4 regions of the Rummeliibacillus sp. TYF005 genome follow, and region 3 is predicted to be linked to each of the others. Evidence: riboswitches for the same ligand, from Rfam matches in the RefSeq annotation. Region 3 holds a riboswitch; each other region holds the start of a gene.

Region 1 (5,387 bases), on a different contig from region 3:
ACAGGAAGTATGGAATATACTACTGCAGCATTAAGAAAAGAAGAAGCTACTAATCCAAATACACTTATCTTACATTCTGGAGACATGATTGGTGGTAGCCCATTAATTTCGGCACTTTTCCAAGATGAACCAACAATTGAAGTATTAGAATCAATTGGCTTTGACGCAGGAACATTTGGTAATCATGAGTTTGATGAAGGAATTGATGAACTAAAACGAATGATCAAAGGTGGCGACCATCCAAACGGTACACCTGGTTATGACGGGATGAATTTTCCACAAGTTGCTGCAAATGCATATGACACTCGTGACGGAAAACTAATCACAGATCCTTATACAATTCTTACTTCTGGTGGTCAAAAAATTGGTGTTATTGGTGTAGTTACACAAGAAACGCCTTCTATGATTGTCCAAAAAGGAAATGAAACGCTGAAATTCACAGATGAAGTAGAAGCGATTAATAAATACACGGAAGAATTGAAGAAAAAAGGAATCAAATCAATCGTAATTCTTGCACACAATCCTGCTTCACAAACAGGCTATACAGATGCATTTGATGCAAGTAAGATTGCAGAACAAATTGATGATGAGGTAGATGTTATTTTCTCAGCACATAATCATGTTAAAGTAAATCGTGTAGTAGATAACAAATTAATCGTCCAAGCATACTCATACGGCTCTGCTTTCTCTGATGTAGAGGTCGAAATTGATCCAAAGACAGGCGATATTATTAACAAATCTGCGGAGATTAAAACAGTATACCAAAACGACTACACACCAGATCCACAAGTATCCGCGATTATGAAAAAGTACGCGGATAAAGCTGAACCGATTAAAGCACAGGAAGTTGGTGCTTCAACAACATTCCTTGAAAAAGGATATCCAACTGTTACAAGGAAAAACAGTGATATAGCTTTAGGAAATTTAATCGCTGATGGTATGAAAAATGCTATGAATGCAGATTTTGCCTTAATGAATGGCGGTGGAGTGCGCGCTCCATTAAATGCTGGTAAAGTTACTTTCGGCGACTTATTTGCCATTCAACCATTTGGCAATGTTCTTAATAAAGTTAAACTCAGTGGCGCGGACTTACGCGTTATACTAGATGAACAAATTACTGCAAGAGGTCTTGATTATCATGTTTCTGGCTTCAAATACACTTACACGTATGACGATACAACAAAAGCCGGAAAAGTAGTCGATATTATTTTGCCAGACGGCAGTAAAATTGACCCAACAAAAGAATACACAGTTGTCGTAAACAACTATATGTATGGTAATATCGATACTAGTTTTGGTGCACTTTCTAAAGACATGGAAGTTGGACCAACTGACTTAGATGCAACAGTTGAATTTGTAAAAACATTATCTTCTCCATTCGAGTATAAAGTGGAAGGAAGAATTCAACGAGTAAATTAATATTTTAGATTAAGAGATTTAAAGGCCGAGGCTGTTCCATTACGGGATAGCCTTTTTTGCAACAATATGTATTTCAATGCGTCTTTCAATCCTGTTGAATTAGAAAAGCTGCCTTGTTCTATACAAAGGCAGCTTTCAGGCATTCAATGCTAATCACGAGATGAAATTTTATATTTCCATCCCTACTTCTTCAAAGGTTGGCATGTTTTTCATCATGCTACATGCTGCATCGATGATTGGAAAAGCTAATGCTGCTCCAGAACCTTCACCTAGACACATATCCATTTTGAGCATTGGTTCTTTGCCTAGTAGTTCACTAGCTTTTTTACCACCTGGCTCATCTGTTGCGTGAGATGTGATGAGATAATCCTTCACTTTCGGTTCAATCGTTGTGGCGATAAGTGCGGAAGCTGTTGAAATATAGCCATCAACGACTACTGGTACTCGATTGGCAGCTGCTGCAAGCATAACCCCTGCCATACCACCAATTTCTAATCCTCCAACTTTTGCTAGTATATCGATTGCATCAGTTGAATCTGGTTGATTTGTTGCAATGGCATTTCGAATCACTTCTATTTTACGGGCTAAACCGCCATGTCCGAGACCTGCCCCTCTACCTGTAATTTCTTTTGGATCACAACCCGCCAATACCGATAATATAGCAGTACTTGGTGTTGTATTACTAATACCCATTTCACCTGTTCCTAACAAATTCACCCCATTTTGAATTTCTGCATTGGCAATTTCAATCCCTACTTCTAATGATTGAATGGCTTCTTCTTTTGTCATAGCTGGCCCTTTTGTAAAATTGGCAGTACCTCTTCTAATTTTACGATTAATCACGCCAGCATCAGTAGGAAGATCTACTTTTACACCAACATCGACTGTGACAATTTTTGCGTTTGATACTTTTGCAATGGTTCCTACCCCTGTTATTCCTTTAGCAATATTCAGCGTTTGCGCAAATGTAACTTCTTGAGGATTGCTTGTAACGCCTTCTTCGTACACACCGTGATCAGCAGCCATTACAATGATTGCTTTTTGATCAATTGCTGGAAAAAGCTCTCCTGTAATCCCCGATAATTGGACAGCGATACTTTCTAATTTGCCAAGACTTTTGGGTGGTTTGATCAAATTATCCACTCTTTGTCTTGCCTTTGCCATCATGTCTCCATCCAGGTCTTTAATTTTTCCAACAGTTTGCTGTAGCAAGTTCATTTTTCATCTCTCCCTAATAAAATTAAAAGCCTGCAGTTTATTTGTATTACAAATAAACCGCAGACTTTTCCATCATCTGTGTCAACAAGTATCAAGGCAGGTCTCCTGGCTCAGGGTCTACATTTGAATAGGCCTTCCCAGACATTGTCCAGTGGCATTTCCATTCAAACTTTCCTCTACAGTGGTGGGTCCGCTGAAGCTTTTCACTTCATTCCCTATTCTCCTTTTGTCAAAGGCACCTTGTACTTTTATTGAATTTTCTATCATTATGATACTCGTTGAACGTTGGTAAATCAATATATTTTATAAAATACTATGTTATCCGACTTGTAATTTAGTAACCTTTTTTAGTCAGAAGCCAGCAATAATACAATGGCAATCCTTTTTTAAGCAATTTTCGGCTGCATATCAAATGGCATTTTGTGATCTTGTTTTTAAAGGTTTTATATCATACATAAAAACATCTGCTGCTATCAGTAAACGGCCAATATATACATATACTCCGCAGACAATTTGTTATTTTTTCATATAAATTACTCATAGAGTATGACGTCTAAATAAAGCTTATAATAACTTAAGACAAACTGTAAATATTCTTGAGAACAATACCAAAATCAAGAAAGCTACTACATTTAATTATTACCATTAAATGTAGCAGCCTTTTATTTCAATATAACGATTATATCTAGAACTTATTACTCTTCATCTGCTAGTGTTAGTACTATACGACCGTTAATCTTACCATTTTCCATCTTATTGAACACATCATTGATATCTTCAAGTTTTGCTGTTTCAATAATGGCGCGTACTTTTCCTCGTGCGGCAAAATCAAGTGCTTCTTGCATATCTTTTCTTGTCCCAACAATTGATCCTTTTACTGTAACACCATTGAGAACTGTATTGAAAATTGGAATTGGGAGCTCCTCATTTGGCAACCCAACAACTACTAAACAGCCCCCGCGTTTTACTGATTCATAAGCTTGTTCAAAGGCTTTTTTTGTTACAGCTACGCTAATTGCAGCTTGTACACCACCTAATTGTTCTTGAATGGCTTGTACAGGATCTTCTTTTAAACCATTAATGACAATGTCTGCCCCTAATTCTTTTGCGAGTTTTGACTTATCATCGCTAATATCTATAGCCACTACATTGAGTCCCATTGCTTTCGCGTATTGTAATGCAATGTGCCCTAGTCCACCGATCCCGTAAATTGCAACCCATTCTCCTGGCTTTGCACCTGAAACTTTTAATGCTTTGTATGTTGTTACACCTGCACATAAAATGGGAGCGATTTCAATTGGGTCTACGTTGTCAGGAATTCTCGCTACATAATCTGCGGGTGCTTTACAATATTCTGCATATCCACCATCCACAGAGTATCCACCATTTAGTTGATTTGGACATAATGTTTCTTTACCATCTATACAATACTCACATTCTCCGCATGCAGAATATAACCACGGAATTCCTACTCGATCACCAACATTAATCGATTTAACACCTTTAGCTACTTCAACGACAACCCCTACCCCTTCATGCCCTGGGATTAATGGTAATTTTGGTTTTACAGGCCAGTCCCCATGTGCTGCGTGTAAATCTGTATGACATACACCACAAGCTTCAATTTTCACTAAAACTTCTCCCTCTTCTAATTGAGGTTTCGAAACTTCTTTAATCTCCAACTCTTTTGAAAACGCATTCACAATTGCAGCTTTCACGATCTTCCACTCCTTTCGCTTTTCAGTTATATATATGATGGTAGATGCTGTGACTATTCCTTATATATTATTTGATATACTTTCTAGTAATATATATAATTTACATAAAATAGAATTAATTGGAATAATCTTATGAATGGACGGCAGCATGAAATTTTAAAGCTTTAAATGAAAGTTTTACGTCACTAAAAAATGCATATTACAAATCTAGTCCGAGGAGTGAAAAAATGAAAGTTATTAAGGTATCTCCAAATATTTATAAAATTGAAACTTGGTTTATGTTTAAAATGAGTGCTTGGATTGTAACAGTTGAAGATGGTGTATACATTGTGGATACAGGAATGTCTTTTATGGGGAAAAAGATTTTAGAAGAAGCGGAGAAGTTGGGTAACCTAAAAGCTATTCTATTAACGCACGGCCATTCTGACCATGTCGGTGGATTGAAAAAAATCCTAGAAATAAAAAATGTTCCTGTATTTTCCCATGAAGCTGATATTAAATACATGGAAGGAAAGGAACCTTTCCCTGGTAGGAAAAAAGCGCAATCCCTTGTGCAACCAGGTGTTGTACAACCATTAGAAATAACAAATGGAAACTTACAGGATATTGATGATCTAACCCCTATCCACACTCCAGGTCATTCTCCAGGTCATGTAGTGTACTATCATAAAAAGGATCAGGTTTTGATCAGTGGCGATTTATTCACCTCAAAAAATGGTCAACTCCGAAAACCAATGGCTATGTTTACTTCTAATATGGATGAAGCTATAAAAAGTAGTTATGTTATTGAAGATTTGAAACCTAATATTGTAAGCATTTGTCATGGTAATGACGTAAAAGAGCCCTATAAACAAATGAAAAACTATCTGGCTACTTATTCATAAGTAGCCTTCTAGATTTTTAGTTTCAGTACTCACTCTTACTGAATGTTCTATTTTTTCTCATCGAGATAAAATCATAAAAGCATTAATAAATAAACGAATTTAGTTGGAAAATAATCGAGTAGGAGGGAGTAATTAACTCCCGACCTCT
Region 2 (5,387 bases), on a different contig from region 3:
GGAAATGATGAAAAAGACAATCATTGCATTAGCAATTACAGGTTCTTTAGTAATATCAGGAGTAGTTGGAGTAGCAGCAAAATATTCGGCAAAACAAGACATTTTATCGTCTCAAGAAATTTCTAAGAAGGCTCTAAGTTATGTAAAAGGAAAAGTATATAAGGTGGAGCTAGACCATGAAAATATGGGACCTGTTTATGAAGTAGAAGTTAAAGGACCCAAAGCAAAATATGAGCTGAAATTAGACGCCAAAACAGGTGAACTTTTAAAAAAATCAACCGAATATTATACGACAACACTTGGTAATAAATTTATAGGTCTAGAAAAAGCAAAACAAATAGCCCTTAAATCTGTTAAGGGAACGATTCAAAAGGCAAAATTTGATAAAGAAGATAGTGTATATGAAATAGAAATTATTAAAGGAAAATACGAATATGAATTTGATATCGACGCATATACAGGGAAGATTTTAAAAAAAGAAAAAACAAAATTTTCTTCTAAAAGTGATCGAGCGATTAGTTTGAGTAAAGCAAAACAAATTGCTTTAAGTTCTGTTGATGGTGTTGTTCAAACAGCTCAATATCATCCAAGTAAAGGAATATATATAGTTCATGTTAAAAAGAATGCCAAAACATATGAACTTCATATTGATGCGGAAACAGGAAGAATTATCGATCAACAATCGAATAATTCAACATTATCAAATGCTGGCTTAAGTATTGGAAATGCTGAAGAAGTTGCCCTTAATGCAGTTGGTGGTGGCTCAATCATAACGTCTAACTTAGATAGTGAAGATGGTGTTTATGAAGTCAAAGTAAGAAACGGAAAATATGAATATGAACTTGAAATTGATGCTACATCAGGTGAAATTCTTAAACAGCAAAAAGAAGCCGTAGAATACAATTCGTTAAGTGATTCCACAGCACTGATTGGTGTGGAAAAGGCAAAACAAATCGCACTATCGAAAGTTTCTGGAACTATCTCATCTGCAACCTATGACCAAGAAGATGGTGTATATGAAGTATCAGTAATCTCGAATGGGTATGGATATGATTTTGATATAAATGCTCAGACAGGTGAGATTATTAAGCAAGAACAAGAAAAAGTTGATAACGTTACTACTAATAATAATTCATCTTATATTACGTCACAACAAGCTTCTCAAATTGCGTTATCAAAAGTAAAAGGAACTGTTACTAAAATTGATTTAGAAGATGGAGTTTATGAAGTAGAGATTAAAGATGGTACTTATGAATATGAACTTGAAATTGATGCTCAAACAGGTGAAGTTTTAAGTTTAGAGAAAGATTATGAAGATTGATAAAATAGTAAAATAACTATCCAATTCGTTTTAAGTACATGAATTGGGTAGCTTTTTTATTTTTTTTAAATGTCCTTATTCTATGCATTAAAATAGGTTGGTGTATTTTGTTTGACAAAATATAGAATAAGTTTGTCGTGCTTTTTCTTTAATTTTGCAAATAGACTTGTATTAAGTAAACACAATATGTTAGATTGTATTTATATCAAAAGCACAATATATAGTATGAAACGAAGATTGGTACCAGTAATGGTTTAAAAGGGAATTCGGTTCAACGCCGAAGCTGTCCCCGCAACTGTAAGTGTGGACAATTGTCAAATAACCACTGAGCAATGCTTGGGAAGGATGACAAATTGGATGAAACACAAGCCAGTAGACCTACCAGTATTTTCGTTACAACACTTTCTTCGGGGGTTGAGAAGTGGAAGTACATATTTCACAGCATATTTCGTATGTTTTTTGCTGTGGTTTATTTGTTTCCATTTCAATTAGAGCGATCGTTAGTCGAAGAAGACTGATGATCGTTTTTTATTTTGACTAATAAAATCATTTGTATAAAAGGAGACGACAATATTGGTAACAATGATTGATGAAAAAGAAATAGTATTGCAGCGTTTGGAAGATGAATTTGGTAAAGAAGAAATCAGTCCATTACGACGCAAACATGAACGTTTTGAAAAAAAGCATCCCAATGCCGCAGAAAATGAATGGACAAAGGCACTAGCTTTAGACGCATTAAGCTTTTTAGACGAAGAAGAACCGTATTGGACATTTGTTGCAGCACGTCTTTTACTAATGGAAATTTATAAAGAAGCTGCTGACAACCGACAAGTTTCAATAGAGAATGTGTATAAAGTGTTCACTGAACATATTCATAAGTTCGTTGCGAAAGGTCTCTACAACCCAATTTTAGTGAATGCTTATTCAAAAGATGAATTACAACAATTAGCGAAAGAATTAGAACCAAAGAGAGATCAATTATTTACTTATATAGGGTTAAAGACGTTGATGGATCGCTACGTCACACGTGATTTTGATAAGAAACCTATTGAATTACCGCAAGAGCGTTGGATGGTTATTGCCATGACCCTAATGCAACAAGAAAAAGAGAACAGAATTGAAAAAGTAAAAGAAGCTTATTGGGCAATGAGTAATCTTTATATGACGACAGCAACGCCAACATTAGCAAATGCAGGGAAAACACATGGCCAACTATCAAGTTGCTTTATCGACACTGTAGATGATAGTTTACAAGGTATTTATGACTCTAACACAGACGTAGCAACACTTTCAAAATTTGGAGGCGGTATAGGTGTGTACATGGGCAAGGTTCGTAGCCGTGGATCATCTATTCAGGGATTCAAAGGGGCATCAAGCGGCGTTATTCCATGGATCAAACAACTAAATAATACAGCTGTATCAGTAGATCAACTCGGACAACGCCAAGGTGCCATTGCTATTTACTTAGATGTATGGCATAAGGATATTTTTTCATTCCTAGATTTGAAATTAAATAACGGCGATGAACGAATGCGTGCACATGATATTTTCACTGGTGTCTGTTTACCTGATATTTTCATGGAAGCTGTAGAGAATCGTGAAGACTGGTATTTGTTTGATCCACATGAAGTCCGTACAGTAATGGGATTTGACCTAGAGGATTCATACGATGAAAAACGTGGAGAAGGGTCATTCCGTAACAATTATTTAGCATGTGTTAATAATCCACTATTATCTCGAGATGTTGTACCTGCGATTGATATTATGAAAAGGATTATGCGTAGTCAGTTAGAAACAGGAGTGCCATTTATGTTCTATCGTGATGAAGTCAATCGTAAAAATCCGAACAAACATAAAGGAATGATCTACTCGTCTAACTTATGTACTGAAATTGCACAAAACATGTCTCCTACAGAATTTGAATCGGTAGAGCTTGAAAATGATATCATTGTTACTCGTCGTAAAGCTGGAGATTTTGTGGTATGTAATTTATCATCTATTAATTTAGGAAGAGCTGTTCCAGCAAATGTATTAGAACGACTAATTCCCATTCAAGTTCGCATGCTCGATAATGTTATTGATTTGAATAATATTCCTGTAAAACAAGCTGCACTAACAAACGAACGCTATAGAGGTATTGGTCTTGGTACATTCGGTTGGCATCATCTATTAGCAGTCTCAGGTATTGCTTGGGAATCGGAAGAGGCAGTCCAATTTGCGGATAAATTATACGAGAAAATCGCCTATTTAACAATTCAATCCTCTATGAAACTTGCAGAAGAAAAAAGTGCATATCCATTATTTGAAGGGTCTGATTGGCATACAGGTAGTTACTTTGAAAGTCGTGGCTATCATGATGAAAAATGGACAGACCTCAAGCAAAAGGTAGCACAAAAAGGAATGCGCAATGGCTATGTAATGGCTGTTGCACCAAATTCTACAACATCTATAATTGCTGGAAGTACAGCAAGTATCGATCCTATTTTCCAAAAAAGTTATTCTGAAGAGAAAAAGGATTATAAAATCCCAGTAACTGTTCCAGATTTAAATGAAAAAACAACTTGGTACTATAAATCGGCCTATTTCATCGATCAAAATTGGACGATTAAACAAAATGCAGCACGTGCTCGACATGTTGACCAAGGAATTTCATTAAATTTATATGTTCAAAACACAGTAAAGGCGAAAGACTTACTAGCACTTCATCTAAATGCATGGAATAGCGGCGTCAAAACAACTTACTATGTTCGCTCTACATCCGTTGAATTATTAGAATGTGAATCTTGTGCTAGTTAATGGGGGAGATAAAAATGACTGAAGTAAAAAAACGTGTGTTAATGGATAAAGAAGCACCGAACCGCTCAACTAAAATTGTCAATGGCCGTTCTTCTAATATACTAAACTGGGATGATGTTCAATTTAGTTGGGCATATCCAAAATATAAAAAAATGCTAGGTAACTTCTGGACACCATTTGAGATTAATATGAGTAACGATATCAAACAATTTCCACAGTTAACAACTGATGAACAGCAAGCGTTTAAGAAGATTATTGGTTTACTAGCATTGCTAGATAGTATCCAAACCGATTATGCAGGCCGTATTGCTGATTATTTAACAGATTCAAGTCTCAACGCATTGATGATTATTTTGGCGCAACAAGAAGTCATTCATAATCATTCTTATTCTTACATTTTGTCTAGCCTTGTTTCAAAAGATGAGCAAGATGAAGTGTTCGATTTCTGGCGTACTGAACCTGTTCTTGAAAAGCGTAATGACTTTGTGATCAAAGGATATAAACAATTCGCAGAAGAACCAACTGTAGAGCATATGCTAGATTCGATTGTGTATGATGTTATTCTAGAAGGTCTATTCTTCTATTCGGGCTTTTCATTCTTTTATCACTTGGCACGCAATCAAAAAATGGTCGCAACAAGTACAATGATCAACTACATTAACCGTGATGAACAATTGCATGTAGATCTGTTTGTGAAAATATATAAACAATTGTTAGAGGAATACCCAGAGTTTAATACAGCTGAACGAGCAGAAAAAGTAGAAGCAATCTTCCGTGAAGCGGCTGAGCTTGAAATTGAATGGGGTCGAGAAGTGATAGGGGATAAAATTGATGGTCTAGATATTGAAGATGTAGAAGATTATATATACTTTTACGCAAATGTTCGTTGCAACCAACTTGGTTACGAACGTCCATTTGAAGGATATCGCAAAAATCCGATGAAATGGATCAAAGCTTACGAAGATGTGGACCTTGGCAAAACGGATTTCTTCGAGCAACGTTCACGTCAATATGTGAAAGTCAATGTTCAAGACAATGGTTTTGACGAACTATAACTCTTGATAACGAGAAAGTGCTGCACCAATTCAAGGATTGGACAGCACTTTCTTGTGTTAGTTTTCCTTTTTAATCATCACGAAAAGACAAAGAATAATAGGTAAAATGAGTAAAGCTGAAGATGCAATTCCGTAAGAGATAGAAGTGTATAATGCTATTACACCAATAATGGGGCCACCAACAATTTGTCCAATGGCATCCAATTGGCCGAACA
Region 3 (5,255 bases):
GAGTATGATCAAACAGTTAAAGTTAGTGAAGAAAATGATCAGTATCCATTTGCCGGATACAAAGAGATTTTAAATACCATCTACAACGAAATCATGCAGAAAGAACAATCCAATGTGTTAGATATAGGTTTTGGTACGGCTGTTATAACATCAAAGCTATATGAAAATGGTCATCAAATAGATGGAATTGATTTCTCAACAAAAATGATTGAAATAGCTAAACAAAAGATGCCACAAGCCAATTTAATGGAATGGGATATCTCGAATGGGGTCCCACATTTCTTAAGAGAAAATACGTATGATTCAATTTTAAGCACATACACATTACATCATTTAACGGATGACGAAAAAGTAATGTTCATCAAGAATTTACTATCGCTATTAAAAGATAAAGGAAAGCTATTCATTGGAGATGTTGCTTTTCAAACAAGAGAACAACTTAATACATGTAGAATTGAAAGTATAGATTATTGGGATGAGGACGAATTTTATTTCGTATTTGAAGAAATAGCTTCTAAGTTAAGAGATTTTTGTACATGTGAATTTCATCCAATTTCCCAGTGCGGTGGAATTTTCGTTATTTCTAACTAAGTAATATCATATTAATCCTTTAAACTGTTGGTTAACTAGATTACTAGCTAATCAACAGTTTTTTATATACGAAAATTTAACTGAAACATTTATAAATTATGTTTACAATGGAGAAAATAAGTTAAAATATATTGAAAATATTTTAGTTGGAGGATATCATATGAACCTCATCATTGAATGGATTTACAAAACATCCAGAGGAGTAGAAACGGTATTTCGCTCAGAAGAAATATCGGCAGAGAAAGCATATAAAATTGCTTTAGATATAGAGAAAACAGGAAGAGTGAAGAACATAACATTTATAGATCAATTCGATAGTTCATGGACTATGAAAGAGCTAAAACGTTATTTAACGGAAGTGGAAGGAGAACCACATAATATTACAGTCTATTTTGACGGTGGTTATGATAGAGAAACGACTATATCAGGTTTAGGTTGTGCCATCTATTTTGAGCAAAATGGCAAGCCGTTTCGGGTTAGAAAAAATGCACAAACAGTAGGGTTGAAATCGAATAACGAATCCGAATATGCAGCACTTCAACTAAGTATTACAGAATTAGAATTATTAAATGTTAAAAACACAAATATTCGATTTATCGGTGATTCTCAAGTCGTGATCAACCAAATGAGTGGTGAATGGGCAGTACTAGAACCAGAGTTAATGAGTTGGGCTGACAAAATTGATAACAAGTTAAAAGAATTAGGCATTCAAGCAGAATATGAACATGTATCTCGAAAATTGAATGTAGAAGCTGATCGACTGGCAACTCAAGCAATACATGGTATAGAAATTATTGCACAAATAGAATTAATATTGGAACATGATTGATAGAAATTAGAATTTTTTCTCTATAAATTTTTTTATTGCGTTCTTCTATTGTTTAAAGAATGGAATATCGGGAATACTTTTCTCAAAGAGTATAAGTCCGATATTGCGTGAACATATAAGTGAAACTTGGAGGAAACAGCATGAAAAACAAAATGAAAATAATCATCTTTGTATTCACAGCGTTAATCACATTATCTGGCTGTGGCAATGTTTTAAAGGGAGAAAATATTGATGTAAACAAAAATGTGGATATAGCTCCTGATGATAATTTAAATTTAGATGATAAACAAACTGTAACAGAAGAAAATAATCATATGAATCATAATAATTCTGGTGTAGTTTTAGGAGATATTAAAAAAGCTAAAAATCCAACGTATCCAGTAGGAAGTCAAGTAATCGTTCAAGCCAATCATATGGTTGGCATGAATGGAGCAAAAGGAACGATTGTTGGTGCATATGAGACTAATGCCTACTCAGTCAGTTATAAACCAACTACTGGTGGAAAAGAAGTCAAAAATCACAAATGGGTGATTCAAGAAGAAATAAAAAAAGCAGCCGGTAAAATTCTACAACCAGGAGCGAAAGTGACCCTTGATGCAGACCATTTGCCAGGTATGAAGGGTGCTATTGCTACAATTGAATCTGGAATTCACACAACAGTTTACATGGTCAACTATAAGCCAACTACTGGTGGGAATGAAGTGAAAAATCATAAATGGTTGATTGAAAGTGAACTAGTAGCAAATAAATAAAAAATTAAAAGAAATTTCTATGAGATTTTAAATAGAAGTTTCTTTTTTTGTGATAAAGATAGATTATATAATCTACTAATAACAATATGTTATAATGAGAGAAACGGAATAAGAAGAAAAAGGGTACAAATCATTTTTTGATTTGTTTAAAAGGGAAGATCGGTGAGAATCCGACGCTGTCCCGCAACTGTAATTCAGAGCAAATCGCAAAAACCACTGTCAAAACGGGAAGGTGCGATGAGCAGAGAAGATAAGCCAGGAGACCTGCCTTTTTTCGAGTACAGCCATATAACCTACGAGGATAGGAGGTGTAGAGTGTGACAGAATATCTTCTGCATGCTCATTGTACGACAAAACCGCAAAGTTCTCCCTTTTTTAGAGGGCTTATTTTGCTATGGTCGAAGTCGTATAAGAGAGCAAGTTTTTCATAACACATCCTTCTAAATGTTGACGGATGTGTTTTTTTATGAGAAAAGGAGAGAAAACGATGAATCATGAAATTGTCACCATGTATGAACAAAAGATGAAGCAGCAACTAATGATATCTGTTGGGACTTCTAAATCAATGTCTTTGAAAGAGATTACACGAGAATTGATAGAAGAAAATTGTGAACAGTATTTAAATATTAACTACGCTTATTTAAATGTTAAACATGAAATAATAGGAAGTTATTAATTTGAGTACTTTTTGAAATTTTAAATTTTATAGGCTTTTTTAGAAATAATAATATAGTTAAGCGCATGAAAACATAGAAGATTGTTTCCATGCGCTTTTTAGTTTTATATTCCGATTTATGTTATTTTACCTGACATTTAAATAAAAAATAAATGCGCTTTTTATATTATTTTGTTTGATTGATAATTTTGTTAAAGGAATTTTTTATTATGTTAGGTTTTAATACATTGACTATATATAAAAACTTACGTATATTCAAAATATAAGATTACCTATTTATAGGAGATGCTATTTAATAATGCCAAAGGATGGTGGGAAGAATGATGTGGAATACACCAGAGAAATTACGTTCGCTCCTTTGTGAGCTTGTCAGTTGGGAAAGTCAGACAATGACAAAAGGGGAACAACTATTTTCAAGTAAACTAAAAGCAAAATTACAGCAACTTCAATACTTTAAGGAAAACCCATCTTATCTAAAACTTTGTGATGTTGACCGCGGGAGACAAGTTGTTTCAGCATTATACAAAAATTCACATGTAAATGAAACTGTAGTTTTAATTAGTCATTTTGATACAGTACAAATTGAAGAGTACGGTTCATTTATTCCTATAGCAACTATGCCTGAAGTGTTAACGAATGCTTTTAAGGCAGATCCAAGTATGCTAAACGAATCTGCCAAAAAAGATTTAGTAAGTGGGGATTACTTATTTGGCCGAGGGGTAATGGATATGAAAATCGGCTTAGCACTACATATGCAAATCATTGAAAGAGCTATTGCGGAAAAATGGCCTATTAATCTACTAATTGTTACTGTACCTGATGAAGAAGTCAATTCAGCAGGCATGCGACAAGCAGTGAAACTTATATCAGAATTACAAGAAAAAGAAAATTTGAAGATTAAATTATTTTTAAATAGTGAACCTTCTTTTTCTCAAGGTCCAACTGATTTAAAAGAATATGTTTACTCTGGTTCAATTGGAAAGATTATGCCTGCAGCACTTTTCTATGGGAAAGAGACGCATGTAGGAGAACCTTTAAAAGGGATGACTGCACCTTTTATGAGTGCTTTTCTAACAGCAGAAATGGAATGGAATGAAAAATTTCTAGAAGAAGACTTTGGTGAACAAACCCCTCTTCCAGTTTCGCTGAAGTTAACCGATCTAAAAGAACAATATTCTACACAGACACCCTATCGTGCCATTTCGATGTTCAATGTTTTCCTCATGAAGCGGAGTGCCGGAGAAATCATGAACTTATTCGAAGAAATAGCGAAAGAGGCTATGGAAAAGTGTCAAACACGTTACGAGGTAATCTGTAAGAAACAAGGCGTTTCAACAATTGGCAAGATTCGTGTAGTTCGATTTGAAGAATTATATACCTATGCAGTTAATAAAATGGGTATAAAGCAGGTAAAAGAATTAAAGAAATCTATATTATCAAATGACACATTTGACGATCGTGAAAAGTCATTACGAATTGCAGATCAATTGATGATACGCTGCCAAGAATTAGCGCCAGCTGTAGTATTACTGTTTGCACCACCATATTATCCACCTGTAAATTCATCAGAAGATTCCCTGATACAAGGCGCGGTTTCCTTACTCCTTGAAGAAGCAAAAAAGTTCAATATTCCTCTTGAACAAATCCATTATTTTAATGGGATTTGTGATTTGAGTTACTGTCAATTTCAAGCTGTTAAGGATTGGAAGACATATGAAAAAAATTCACCAGTTTGGGGAGAAACGTATGATATTCCATTTGAAGAAATGTCGAAGTTTTCAGCTCCAGTCCTTAATGTGGGGCCGTTTGGGAAAGATGCACATCAAATTTCGGAACGTTTACATGTTAAAAGTGCATTTGTGGAAATGCCGGTATTACTCTATGAATTGCTGAAGTATGTAAGTAAAAATTCACAAGTTGTAGAATAATGAAATTTCAGCATATATTATTGTACAGATATCTAATCTGCATATATTTTTTCTCGCATTAACCGATTATAGAAGTTTCATTTTATATGAACAGGAGGAGCTATACTGGGATTATTTGATAATTTGATGGGGAATGCGACAGAAGTAAGCAAAGAAATTATTCATTCTGAGATAAAAGATCTAATTGCGAAAAATGAAAAAGTTGAGCAAGCATATAAGTTAATTAGAGACCTCTTTGTTTTTACAGATAAACGATTAATATTGATTGATAAACAAGGGGTAACAGGAAAGAAAATAGAATATCACTCTATTCCTTATAGAAGCGTAGTACACTTCTCCATTGAGACAGCTGGTACTTTTGATTTTGAAGCAGAACTAAAAATTTGGTTGTCTAATAGTGATGAACCAATCGAGAAGAGGTTCACTAAACAATCAGATATTTATAAAATTCAAAGTGTATTAGCAGCTTATGTTTTAAA
Region 4 (5,387 bases), on a different contig from region 3:
TAAGGGCTACAATGATTCCCAAACTCATACCGGTTAATAGTTTGTTGAAAAAGTCCTTCATAATATCAATCTCCATTCAATCGAGTAATGTACTAAATTATATAACACTTGATGTTACAGTCAATAGTGAATATTCTAAAAATTATAGACAAATGACGTATTTTAGAATAAAACTGTTTTATAGAGAAATATATATATAAAATGAGAGGATATTTTTTCTGACAATTCAAACCATTTCGCTTATTTAGTTGTATAACAGCTAGATCTTCACGTATTAATGTAATCTTATATAGGCCGTTTCTTATATATTTTTAAAAGTTTTTATGCTTATATAGAGAGAAATATATCTTTTGGAATCTACTTTTTGATAACTACAATCTTATGTAAGTTATTTTAATTGAAGAATAGTGTTAAATAATATTATTATGTAAACTAAATATTCATTTTAAGAAGGAACTGCTACTTTATTTTTTATTCACAAATAAGTAAAATAGTAAAGTATTCGATTTAATAGAAGGAGAAAAAATATGAACGATAAGCGTTATAAGGTTGCTCATCGTGAAGCACTTATTGGTATTGCATTAGTAGTCGTCAATTTTGCAATATGGTTTGGCTTTGCATATGGGCTTGGTTCAGGAAATCCGAAAGAGTATACATATGTATTCGGTTTTCCGGCTTGGTTTTTCTATAGCTGTATAGCTGGCACAATTTTTATGATTGTTTTATTAATGGTCATTATAAAATTTTTCTTTAAAGATGTACCATTTGAAGAAGAGGATGGTGACGATCAATGATGAATTGGCAAGTTATCCTTCCATTAATCTTTTTCTTAGTCATTATCTTTTTAATAGGGATATGGGCAAATAAACATGTCATGCAATCGAATTCGTTTTTACAAGAGTATTTTCTAGGTGGTAGACAAATGGGAGGATTCCTCCTTGCAATGACAATGATGGCCACATACGGAAGTGCATCTAGTTTTATCGGAGGGCCCGGTGTCGCTTATAATACGGGTCTTGGTTGGGTTCTGTTATCGATGGCACAATTACCAGCAGGTTATTACGTTTTAATGGTTCTGGGTAAGAAATTTGCGATTATCGCTAGAAAATATAAAGCGATTACATTGATAGATTTTTTACATGAACGCTATAAAAGTAATTTCGTTGTTATTGTTTCTGCATTGAGTATTATAATCTTCCTATTTGCTTCAATGGCTGCACAATGGATTGGTGGTGCAAGGTTAATTGAATCTTTAACCGGATTAAATTATACTTCTGCATTATTCATTTTTGCGATTGTAGTCCTTGTATATGTAATAATAGGTGGATTTAGAGCCGTAGCATTAACAGATGCTGTACAAGGTACTGTGATGTTTTTAGGTAGTGTTATTTTGCTTGTTGGTACGATTATTGCTGGTGGCGGCGTTTCTAATATCATGTCCGACTTAGTTGCTGAAAATCCTAAGTTAGTATCTCCGTTTGGTGCTGATGGAAGTTTAACGCCACTATATGTATCTACATTTTGGATTTTAATCGGTATTGGTGTTATTGGTTTACCTCAAATTGCAGTACGAGCAATGTCATATAAAAACTCAAGAAGTATGCACTCAGCAATCATTATTGGAACAATTGCAATAGGGACAGTTATGTTCGGGATGCATTTAACAGGGGTATTGGCACGCCCGGTGTTACCTGGTATTGATATCGGTGATAAAGTTATGCCACTTTTAACATTGAAGGTATTACCACCTTATTTGGCAGGTATCGTTTTGGCTGCTCCAATGGCTGCGATTATGTCTACTGTAAATGCTTTGCTAATGCTTGTAAGTTCTACTATTGTGAAAGATATATATCTAAACTATATTAAGCCAAAAGCGAATGATCATGAAGTGAAAAGACTAAGCTTTTTGGTCACTGCTTTAATCGGCTTAGCGGTTATTATTATTGCGTTAAAACCGCCTAGCTTGCTTGTATGGCTTAACCTTTTCTCATTTGGTGGCTTAGAATCTGTATTTGTTTGGCCTGTTGTATTAGGTCTATATTGGAAAAAAGGAAACAAATATGGAGCAGCTTCTTCCATGATTGTAGGTTTAGTCAGTTATATTTTCATTTACGAAAAATGGGGAACAACTTTCTTAGGAATGCATACAGTAACAACTTCTATTCTATTATCTCTTGTAAGTTATGTAGTAGTTAGTCTTCTAAGTAGTTCTAAATTTAAAGACGTTAAACACATCATTTAAAGATTTAAACTCAAGCTTTATTGTACTAATAGGGCTTGAGTTTGTTTATGTTTACGTATTGTATAAAAATTTATTTTAATATTTGTTTTTTAAGAAAATTCCGTTGACAGATGTTTTAGACTGTTATATATTATTATCAATAATAATATTTGTTATATAACAGGAGGAGAAATACAAATGGATATGTATAGAGAAAGCTATGAACGATATTGTAACGCATGCCAAGAATATGGATTGGAATCGAAAGACTTTTACTTTTTTATCAATCATCTAACGGAAGAACAACTTAATGCCTACAAAGAATACTCAAAAAGGAGAAACGACCAAAATGACTGATGCCGTCGCGAGTGACTTATAAACCCCCTGCTGATCATATAATGATTGGTAGGGGGTTATTTATTTTCGTCAAAATTTAAAAAATATTAGAAAAATATTTACATGACCTAAAGAATGTGAAATACTGATAGATGACAATTACATAACTTTTAGATAGAAGTGCCTATCAATTGATAGGATAATAGGGAAATCGGTGGAAATCCGATGCAGCCCCGCTACTGTAAATGTATTTGAACTTCGCGTATACCACTGGCTAACAGCTGGGAAGGTGCGAAATTTCTAATATACATAAGCCAGGAGACCTGCTTTTATCTTTAGTTCTGATCTTCGAGGGGAGGTATCGAACTGTGAAATACATATGTTTATTTCACGTCCAATTATCTTTACATATATATGTAAAGACATTAAATTTGTATTGCTTTCATTACCTCTATTCTAGAAGACAGTTAAGCGTTAATTGTCCAAATGAATGGAGGTATTTTTATGTACAAAAACAAAAACTTTAAAAAATGGATTGCACCAGTCTCATTAGCTAGTTTATTGCTCACATCTCAACTTCCTGCTTCAATTATTGCCCATGCAGAGGGAAACAAGGAAGTAAATGCATCAGTGAAAAATGTTGAATACCAAAAAGCTTTAAAGAGCTCAGCTTTATGGCTATACAAAAATACCCCAAATGCTAAGTTTGGAAATGAAGATGTTGTAACTGATTTAGCACAAACTGGATTCCCTGTTGCAAAAAATTATTATACAAATTACTACAAGAATATTGTTTCAAAACTAAAAGCAAATAACGGGAAAATCTTCGATGGAGAAAGAGAAGTCTCATCAGGTAAGTACGGAAAAGTAGTACTAGCATTAACATCAATAGGAAAAGATGCTTCAAATATTGAAGGTTTTAATTTAATTCAAACTATGATGGATAAAGTTTTGAAGGAACAAGAAAATCAAACTTACTCTGCAACATCAAATTATAATGTACTTTATGCTCTTGATTCAGCAAATTACAAACTTCCTGCTGATGAAAAATATGCAAATTTAAAAGAGCAAATGGTAAAAGATTTATTAAATGATCAATTTACGGATGAAAACGAAGGTTCATTTGGGGTTGCATGGCAATGGCCTGGTGTTGATAGTACAGCTATGGTAACGACTGCATTATCAAACTACACATCTAGAGATGGTGTTAATGAATCGCTTAATAAAGCATTGAATTATTTATCACTCAAATTAAATAAAAATGCAGGTTACGATGGCTACTATGGTGGAGATAGCCCAGAATCTATATCACAAGTAATTCTAGCGCTTACTTCTTTAAACATTAATCCAAAATCGGATCTTCGTTTTATCAAAAATAACAATTGGTCTGTATCTAATTTATTGACTACATACGATCAAGCATCGGGTGGATTTAAAAACTCTCCTACATCAAAAATAGCTAACGATATGTCTACCGACCAAGCAAACCGTGCTTTAGAAGCATATGATCGTCTAGTAAATAATGAAAAGAAATTCTACGATATGTCGGATGTTAAAGCTGAAAACCTTGCATATGACACAAAAGCTCCTAAATTACCAACTGTTAAAACAGTAGCAGACAATAAAACTACTGTAACTGGTAAAACAGAATCGTACGCTACCGTAACTGTGAAAAATGGTTCTAAAATCATCGGTACAGCCATTGCAGATTTTAAAGGCGCATATTCAGTCAAAATCAAAAAACAAAAGGCTGGTACCACATTAAAAATTGCAGCAACCGATCTTGCTAAGAACACTAGCAAGACTGTCTCTGTAAAAGTTGTTGATAAAACAGCACCAAAAACACCAATCGTTAAAAAGGTAACAAAAAATTCTACAAGAATAGTTGGAACAGCAGAAGTGAAATCAACCGTTTATGTTGTGAAAAATAAGAAAGTAATACAAAAGGGAAAAGTCTCATCGAAAGGTAAATTCTCTTTATCTATCAAAAAACAAAAAACTGGTACAAAATTAACGGTTTATGTTAAGGATGCAGCCAATAACAAAAGTGCATCTAAGACGATTACTGTTAAATCAAAATAACTAGTCAACAATGTAAATTTTAACCCAGGGTGTTAGAGACAAATTCTAACACCCTATTGACATCTATATGGAGGTGTTATTTTTGAAGAAAGTACATTTTTATATTCTTTCTTTAATTATTGCGATAATCTGCCTTGCTGGTTGTAAAGTCCAAACAGTTGAACAATACAATCATCAAAATACAGATGAAAAAAGTGTAGAAGATTCTAATGAGAAAGTAATTCCTATAAATGATGATAAGAAGAAAGAAAACTTGGCCAGTAAGAAAAAGATGGAAACTGAAAAACAGGTAAATAAACAAGAAGATTCAAAGGAATCAAATGAACGTTCTGATGAATCAAGCCAGAAAGAAAAACCTCAATCGACAATACATCAAGCTAGTGAAAAGGATACTTCTGAAAAAGAAGAAAGCAGTTTAACTAAGCCGACAAACCGAGAGAAAACCGAAAAAGAGGAAAAAACAAAGAAGAAAATAGTAACAAAGCCCAATAAAGATACTGCATCCTTTAAGAAAACAAATCCACCAAAATCAGTTGCTGATTCAAAAGTGGCTGACAAAAAAGTTGTTAAAGAAAAGAAAAAATACGTTACGATTTCAGTAAGAGTTGATACTCTTTTAAAACCTGAACATTTTGCAAAACTTGAAAAACCATTACAAAGCGAAAAATATGTACCCAAAAATGGCGTAATCATTGCTCCTTCAAAATATGAAATTCTTAGTAAATATGATACAGCTTGGAGTATAACC

What was found. A riboswitch is a leader RNA that binds a small molecule or an ion and turns the genes downstream of it on or off. The one in region 3 is predicted to bind cobalamin.
Region 1: it holds a riboswitch for cobalamin, as region 3 does, so the genes downstream of both, cobT (nicotinate-nucleotide--dimethylbenzimidazole phosphoribosyltransferase) here and CW357_RS16340 (hypothetical protein) in region 3, are expected to answer to the same signal.
Region 2: it holds a riboswitch for cobalamin, as region 3 does, so the genes downstream of both, CW357_RS07495 (ribonucleoside-diphosphate reductase subunit alpha) here and CW357_RS16340 (hypothetical protein) in region 3, are expected to answer to the same signal.
Region 4: it holds a riboswitch for cobalamin, as region 3 does, so the genes downstream of both, CW357_RS05590 (Ig-like domain-containing protein) here and CW357_RS16340 (hypothetical protein) in region 3, are expected to answer to the same signal.

What each region holds. Positions count from the first base shown of each region.
Region 1 is NZ_ML122575.1:19,525-24,911, forward strand. Features, by position in the region: gene CW357_RS14475 (bifunctional 2',3'-cyclic-nucleotide 2'-phosphodiesterase/3'-nucleotidase) at 1-1,419, shown strand, start outside; gene cobT (nicotinate-nucleotide--dimethylbenzimidazole phosphoribosyltransferase) at 1,588-2,637, opposite strand; cobalamin riboswitch at 2,715-2,895, opposite strand; gene adhP (alcohol dehydrogenase AdhP) at 3,333-4,355, opposite strand; gene CW357_RS14490 (MBL fold metallo-hydrolase) at 4,583-5,239, shown strand.
Region 2 is NZ_ML122550.1:76,403-81,789, reverse strand. Features, by position in the region: gene CW357_RS07500 (PepSY domain-containing protein) at 8-1,321, shown strand; cobalamin riboswitch at 1,543-1,722, shown strand; gene CW357_RS07495 (ribonucleoside-diphosphate reductase subunit alpha) at 1,904-4,117, shown strand; gene CW357_RS07490 (ribonucleotide-diphosphate reductase subunit beta) at 4,132-5,172, shown strand; gene CW357_RS07485 (MFS transporter) at 5,230-5,387, opposite strand, start outside.
Region 3 is NZ_ML122591.1:11,087-16,341, reverse strand. Features, by position in the region: gene CW357_RS16355 (class I SAM-dependent methyltransferase) at 1-591, shown strand, start outside; gene CW357_RS16350 (reverse transcriptase-like protein) at 752-1,420, shown strand; gene CW357_RS16345 (YdhK family protein) at 1,561-2,172, shown strand; cobalamin riboswitch at 2,277-2,459, shown strand; gene CW357_RS16340 (hypothetical protein) at 2,639-2,848, shown strand; gene CW357_RS16335 (M20/M25/M40 family metallo-hydrolase) at 3,169-4,776, shown strand; gene CW357_RS16330 (PH domain-containing protein) at 4,882-5,255, shown strand, end outside.
Region 4 is NZ_ML122546.1:56,803-62,189, forward strand. Features, by position in the region: gene CW357_RS05570 (PTS sugar transporter subunit IIC) at 1-61, opposite strand, end outside; gene CW357_RS05575 (YhdT family protein) at 528-794, shown strand; gene panF (sodium/pantothenate symporter) at 794-2,242, shown strand; gene CW357_RS05585 (transcriptional regulator) at 2,420-2,578, shown strand; cobalamin riboswitch at 2,719-2,903, shown strand; gene CW357_RS05590 (Ig-like domain-containing protein) at 3,062-4,639, shown strand; gene CW357_RS05595 (DUF4430 domain-containing protein) at 4,722-5,387, shown strand, end outside.